2 regions of the Jeotgalibacillus sp. 10bf12 genome follow, and region 1 is predicted to be linked to the other one. Evidence: a T-box and tRNA genes for the amino acid it is inferred to sense, from the RefSeq annotation. Region 1 holds a T-box; the other holds one or more tRNA genes.
What was found. The T-box of region 1 lies ahead of thrS (threonine--tRNA ligase). A T-box ahead of a tRNA ligase gene usually reads a tRNA of that ligase, here a tRNA-Thr.

Region 1 (3,378 bases):
TTTTCCATTTCTTTATCCCCTACTACAAGCATATAAGGGATTTTCTTCATTTGTGCTTCACGGATCTTATACCCCATCTTCTCGTCACGCGTATCTACTTCTACACGTGCACCTGCAAGCTGAAGCTCATCCTGCACTTTTTTCGCAAAATCAAGGTGGATCGATGGTGACACTGGAATGACCTGTACCTGAACCGGCGCTAACCATGCAGGCAGTGCACCCTTGTGCTCTTCAATCAGGAAGGCTACAAAACGTTCCATTGTTGATACAACACCACGGTGAATGACGACTGGGCGGTGCTGCTTGCCATCTTCACCAATATAATTCAGGTCAAAGCGTTCAGGAAGAAGGAAGTCAAGCTGGACAGTAGACAATGTTTCTTCTTTTCCAATCGCAGTTTTCACCTGAACGTCAAGCTTCGGTCCGTAGAACGCCGCTTCGCCTTCTGCTTCAAAGTAGTCATGGCCCATATCATCCATCGCTTCTTTCAGCATTGCCTGAGCCTTTTCCCACATTTCATTATCGTCAAAGTACTTTTCAGTATCCTCAGGATCACGGTATGAAAGTCGGAATTTATATTCGTGCAAACCGAAATCTTTATAGACTTCTTCAATCAGACGCACAACGCGCTGGAATTCTTCTTTAATTTGATCAGGACGTGCGAAGATATGTGCATCATTCAGTGTCATCGCACGAACACGCTGAAGTCCTGACAGTGCACCTGACATTTCATAGCGGTGCATCAGACCAAGTTCTGCAATTCTGATCGGCAGTTCACGGTAGCTGTGAATATCCTGTTTGTACACCATCATATGGTGAGGGCAGTTCATCGGGCGAAGGACAAGTGTTTCATTATCCATTTCCATCGGTGGGAACATTCCTTCTTCGTAGTGATCCCAGTGTCCGCTTGTTTTGTACAGCTCTGCGCTACCAAGTGCAGGTGTATAAACATGATCGTAGCCTAAAGAAATTTCTTTATCTACAATATAGCGTTCGATTGTCCGGCGGATTGTTGCGCCTTTTGGCAGCCAGATCGGGAGTCCCTGGCCAACGAGCTGAGAGCTTGTAAACAGATCAAGTTCTTTACCGATTTTACGGTGGTCACGCTGCTTCGCTTCCTCAAGCATTTCCAGGTGATGATCCAGGTCTTCTTTTTTGAAGAATGCTGTTCCATAAATACGCTGAAGCATTTTATTATCACTGTCGCCTCTCCAGTATGCGCCGGCAACGCTTAACAGCTTGAATTCTTTAATATGCTTTGTAGACGGAACGTGAATCCCGCGGCAAAGATCAAAGAATTCACCCTGCTTATAGATTGTAACGTCTTCATCTGAAGGAATGGCTTCGATCAGTTCAAGCTTATAAGGGTCATTGATCTCCTTGAACCTCTTGACTGCTTCATCACGGCTGACAACTTCACGTTCAACGTTAATATTGTCTCCAGTGATTTTTTTCATTTCCTTTTCAATACGCGGAAGATCTTCAGTGGAAATTGATGATTCAGTATCAATATCATAGTAAAATCCACCTTCAATGACAGGACCAACACCAAATTTCGCATCAGGGTATAGACGCTTTACTGCCTGTGCCATCAGGTGAGCTGAACTGTGGCGCATAATTTCAAGTGATTCCGCGTCGTCCGGTGTGAGGATGGCTACCTCAGCATCCTGTTCAAGCGGTGTACGAAGGTCCAGAAGCTGACCGTTTACTTTACCGGCAACTGCTTTCTTTTTCAGACCTGAAGAAATGGATGATGCAATTTTTTCAACTGTGATCCCTTTTGGATACTCCTTGCTATTTCCATCAGGAAAAGTCACTTTAATCTGTTCTTCCATGGGTAACACTCCTTCAATTAAATTTTTGCATATAAAAAACCCCATCCCTGGTAAAGGGACGGAGTTATATTAACCCGCGGTTCCACCCTTCTTTCTGAACAAACGTCCAGAATCTCTGGTTCAGCTAACGGGCTGCATCCGGTACAAATTACTTAAGTGTTCACTCGTACGGCTCAAGGGTGGTAAATGCATTTTGCTTCATAAGAGGATTTCAGCCGGTGTCCTCTCTCTCTTGTAATCAGCTTCAAATGATTCGTGTCCCTGTCAGTGCCTTTAATTATAAATTGTTTTGATAAGAGTCATTTTAGATGAGGTTGGATACAAAAGCAAGTTTATTTCTGAAATATCGGCGTTAAATCTCCATTTCAGGCAAACGCCTTCCGCGACTTGCAGGTGAGCCCGCAGGAGTCCCCACCTTCCATTCCAATTACGCTGTTTAACTCCTATTAAATTGCAGCCTGAAAAATAAAAGTCTTCTTAAAATAAATTAAGTATGCCGCTTATTTTTACCCTTCATTTCAACCGGAATAGAAAGGAATTTAATTCTTTCCATGATTCTGGCTGCTTTGACGGGTTCTTCTTCGCCGCGCTGGGAATAGGTCAGATGATGTTCGAGTTCATTGTAGTCAAAGTTCGAACTGAAAAATGTCGGAAGTCCCTCTGCCATTCTATACTGTAATATCGTGCCAAGTACTTCATCACGCGCCCAGCTGGAGAGTGATTCTGCACCAATATCATCTAGCATCAGAATTGAAGACCGTTTAACCGCATCAATTTTCCCTGCGAAAGACTGGTCTCCTAATGACTGCTTCATTTCTTTTAGAAATTCAGGAAAATACAAAATAAAGCTTGCCTTGTTCTGCTTTTTCAATTCATTGGCAACTGCACCCAGCAGATAACTTTTACCAACGCCGAATTTGCCATAGAGATAAAGACCTTTATAATGTTCAGGATCTGCAACGAGCTGATTGACTGTATCTTCTGCTACCTGCAAAGCCTTCATCCTCGTCGGGTTATCCACATCCACCTGATCAAAAGAGGCATTCAGCACATCTTTAGGGACATACATGCTTTGAACCAGCTTTTCAGTATTTCGCTGCTCCTGGGCCGCGATCTGTCTCGGGCATTGCGCATACTGCATATCAATGTAGCCGTTTTGAATCATCAGCTTCGGCTCATATCCCTTCATTGTGTTTTTACATTCCCCAAGACTCGGGCAATCTCCACATTTTCTGGATCTGGTCATAAACTCGTATAATTTGATCATTCCCTGATCAGCTGCGTTTGGTGCGAGCTCATTTTTATGGATTTGTAAAAAATGTTGAATTTCCGGGTCAGCTGCGATTTCCTTTTTCATCATTTCATATCTGCGCTGAAATTCATTTGATCCTGAAATCCGTTTGATCGTTCTGTTAATCGGATCCATTATTCTTCACCTGCTTTGCGCTTTTTCAGTTCGCGTTCTTTTAAATAGCGTTCCCTCTCCTTCAGGAATTCAGGATCCGCTTCATCTTCTGATTCCTCAGAGGTAAACCAGTCAGGA
Region 2 (3,378 bases), 160 kb from region 1:
AGTATATGTATCGTGTTAAGTCTCTACGTTCCCCACGGGTCTCCTGATTAATTGAAAAGAAGTTTATAAGATGACAAAAAAGCAGCATGCCAATCAATTTGATTGGCATGCTGCTTTTAATGATGACCCGTACGGGATTCGAACCCGTGTTACCGCCGTGAAAGGGCGGTGTCTTAACCGCTTGACCAACGGGCCTAAAACTGGCGGAGAAGGAGGGATTTGAACCCTCGCGCCGCTTACGCGACCTACACCCTTAGCAGGGGCGCCTCTTCAGCCACTTGAGTACTTCCCCGTAAAAATGGCTCCACAGGTAGGACTCGAACCTACGACCGATCGGTTAACAGCCGATAGCTCTACCACTGAGCTACTGTGGAACAAATATGGTGGGCCTAAGTGGACTCGAACCACCGACCTCACGCTTATCAGGCGTGCGCTCTAACCAGCTGAGCTATAGGCCCAAATATAATGGAGCGGGTGATGAGAATCGAACTCACGACATCAGCTTGGAAGGCTGAGGTTTTACCACTAAACTACACCCGCATACTCAAATGGGGCGACTGATGGGAATCGAACCCACGAATGCCGGAACCACAATCCGGTGCGTTAACCACTTCGCCACAATCGCCATGACAACAAAAAAGATGGCTTTGGACGGAATCGAACCGCCGACACATGGATTTTCAGTCCATTGCTCTACCAACTGAGCTACAAAGCCGTAAAATGGCGGTCCCGACCGGGATCGAACCGGCGATCTCCTGCGTGACAGGCAGGCATGTTAACCGCTACACCACGGGACCAGATAATTGCGGGGGCAGGATTTGAACCTGCGACCTTCGGGTTATGAGCCCGACGAGCTACCGAACTGCTCCACCCCGCGACGATATTAAGTTAAAAAAATGGAGGAGGTAGAGGGATTCGAACCCCCGCGGGCTGTTACACCCCTGTCGGTTTTCAAGACCGATCCCTTCAGCCGGACTTGGGTATACCTCCGTATGGATAAGACTATGGTGGACCTTGCAGGACTCGAACCTGCGACCGGACGGTTATGAGCCGTCTGCTCTAACCAGCTGAGCTAAAGGTCCTTTATTATATTGGTGGCGGCAGAGGGGATCGAACCCCCGACCTCACGGGTATGAACCGTACGCTCTAGCCAGCTGAGCTACGCCGCCCAATAAATAAAGTAACTTCATAAAATACATATGGTGGAGCCTAGCGGGATCGAACCGCTGACCTCCTGCGTGCAAGGCAGGCGCTCTCCCAGCTGAGCTAAGGCCCCATAATGATTATAAAAGATGGTCGGGAAGACAGGATTTGAACCTGCGACCCCTTGGTCCCAAACCAAGTGCTCTACCAAGCTGAGCTACTCCCCGTCGATTATGTGTTATTCTATGTATTCTTATGGCGCGCCCGAGAGGAGTCGAACCCCTAACCTTTTGATCCGTAGTCAAACGCTCTATCCAATTGAGCTACGGGCGCTGAATAGAGTAAGCGGAAGACGAGATTCGAACTCGCGACCCCCACCTTGGCAAGGTGGTGTTCTACCACTGAACTACTCCCGCATGGTAACTATTAAAATGGTGCGGGTGGAGGGACTTGAACCCCCACGCCTTGCGGCACTAGATCCTAAGTCTAGCGTGTCTGCCAATTCCACCACACCCGCATAAAAACATGGTGAGCCATGAAGGACTCGAACCTTCGACCCTCTGATTAAAAGTCAGATGCTCTACCAACTGAGCTAATGGCTCGAAAAAACTGGTGCCGGCAAGAGGACTTGAACCCCCAACCTACTGATTACAAGTCAGTTGCTCTACCAGTTGAGCTACACCGGCATAATGGTGGAGAATGACGGGCTCGAACCGCCGACCCTCTGCTTGTAAGGCAGATGCTCTCCCAGCTGAGCTAATTCTCCACGGTATTATGTAATACCGCCTAGCGACGTCCTACTCTCACAGGGGGAAACCCCCAACTACCATCGGCGCTGAAGAGCTTAACTTCCGTGTTCGGCATGGGAACGGGTGTGACCTCTTCGCTGTCATCACTAGACTATAAAGGCTCGCGCCTTCAAAACTGGATACGTTCATCAAAGTAAGGGATTTTCCGAGAATCAACCGATTTGGTTAAGTCCTCGATCGATTAGTATTCGTCAGCTGCACATGTCACCATGCTTCCACCTCGAACCTATCTACCTGATCATCTTTCAGGGATCTTACCACTTGCGTGTGGGAAATCTCATCTTGAGGGGGGCTTCATGCTTAGATGCTTTCAGCACTTATCCCGTCCGCACATAGCTACCCAGCGATGCCATTGGCATGACAACTGGTACACCAGCGGTGCGTCCATCCCGGTCCTCTCGTACTAAGGACAGCTCCTCTCAAATTTCCTGCGCCCACGACGGATAGGGACCGAACTGTCTCACGACGTTCTGAACCCAGCTCGCGTACCGCTTTAATGGGCGAACAGCCCAACCCTTGGGACCGACTACAGCCCCAGGATGCGATGAGCCGACATCGAGGTGCCAAACCTCCCCGTCGATGTGGACTCTTGGGGGAGATAAGCCTGTTATCCCCGGGGTAGCTTTTATCCGTTGAGCGATGGCCCTTCCATGCGGAACCACCGGATCACTAAGCCCGTCTTTCGACCCTGCTCGACTTGTAGGTCTCGCAGTCAAGCTCCCTTATGCCTTTACACTCTTCGAATGATTTCCAACCATTCTGAGGGAACCTTTGGGCGCCTCCGTTACTCTTTAGGAGGCGACCGCCCCAGTCAAACTGCCTGCCTGACACTGTCTCCCGGCCCGATAAGGGCCGCGGGTTAGAAGTTCAACACAGCGGGGTAGTATCCCACCAATGCCTCCACCGAAGCTGGCGCTCCGGTTTCTAAGGCTCCTACCTATCCTGTACAAGCTGTGCCAAAATTCAATATCAGGCTGCAGTAAAGCTCCACGGGGTCTTTCCGTCCTGTCGCGGGTAACCTGCATCTTCACAGGTACTATAATTTCACCGAGTCTCTCGTTGAGACAGTGCCCAGATCGTTGCACCTTTCGTGCGGGTCGGAACTTACCCGACAAGGAATTTCGCTACCTTAGGACCGTTATAGTTACGGCCGCCGTTTACTGGGGCTTCAATTCGCACCTTCGCTTGCGCTAAGCACTCCTCTTAACCTTCCAGCACCGGGCAGGTGTCAGCCCCTATACTTCACCTTACGGTTTCGCAGAGACCTGTGTTTTTGCTAAACAGTCGCCTGGGCCTATTCACTGCGGCTCTCTCGGGCTTGCACCCTAATAGAGCACCCCTTCTCCCGAAGTTACGGGGTCATTTTGCCGAGTTCCTTAACGAGAGTTCACTCGCTCACCTTAGGATTCTCTCCTCGCCTACCTGT

Region 2: it encodes a tRNA-Thr, which carries the amino acid that the T-box ahead of thrS (threonine--tRNA ligase) is inferred to sense. The anticodon was not compared.

Annotation. Positions count from the first base shown of each region.
Region 1 is NZ_CP200276.1:2,953,937-2,957,314, forward strand. Features, by position in the region: gene thrS (threonine--tRNA ligase) at 1-1,835, opposite strand, end outside; T-box leader at 1,887-2,112, opposite strand; gene dnaI (primosomal protein DnaI) at 2,323-3,261, opposite strand; gene DH10bf12_RS15465 (replication initiation and membrane attachment family protein) at 3,261-3,378, opposite strand, start outside.
Region 2 is NZ_CP200276.1:3,111,818-3,115,195, forward strand. Features, by position in the region: tRNA gene DH10bf12_RS16200 (tRNA-Glu) at 124-195, opposite strand; tRNA gene DH10bf12_RS16205 (tRNA-Ser) at 202-292, opposite strand; tRNA gene DH10bf12_RS16210 (tRNA-Asn) at 300-374, opposite strand; tRNA gene DH10bf12_RS16215 (tRNA-Ile) at 382-458, opposite strand; tRNA gene DH10bf12_RS16220 (tRNA-Gly) at 467-540, opposite strand; tRNA gene DH10bf12_RS16225 (tRNA-His) at 550-625, opposite strand; tRNA gene DH10bf12_RS16230 (tRNA-Phe) at 643-715, opposite strand; tRNA gene DH10bf12_RS16235 (tRNA-Asp) at 722-797, opposite strand; tRNA gene DH10bf12_RS16240 (tRNA-Met) at 804-877, opposite strand; tRNA gene DH10bf12_RS16245 (tRNA-Ser) at 898-990, opposite strand; tRNA gene DH10bf12_RS16250 (tRNA-Ile) at 1,006-1,082, opposite strand; tRNA gene DH10bf12_RS16255 (tRNA-Met) at 1,093-1,169, opposite strand; tRNA gene DH10bf12_RS16260 (tRNA-Ala) at 1,201-1,276, opposite strand; tRNA gene DH10bf12_RS16265 (tRNA-Pro) at 1,294-1,370, opposite strand; tRNA gene DH10bf12_RS16270 (tRNA-Arg) at 1,400-1,476, opposite strand; tRNA gene DH10bf12_RS16275 (tRNA-Gly) at 1,488-1,559, opposite strand; tRNA gene DH10bf12_RS16280 (tRNA-Leu) at 1,576-1,660, opposite strand; tRNA gene DH10bf12_RS16285 (tRNA-Lys) at 1,670-1,745, opposite strand; tRNA gene DH10bf12_RS16290 (tRNA-Thr) at 1,754-1,829, opposite strand; tRNA gene DH10bf12_RS16295 (tRNA-Val) at 1,834-1,909, opposite strand; rRNA gene rrf (5S ribosomal RNA) at 1,928-2,043, opposite strand; rRNA gene DH10bf12_RS16305 (23S ribosomal RNA) at 2,114-3,378, opposite strand, start outside.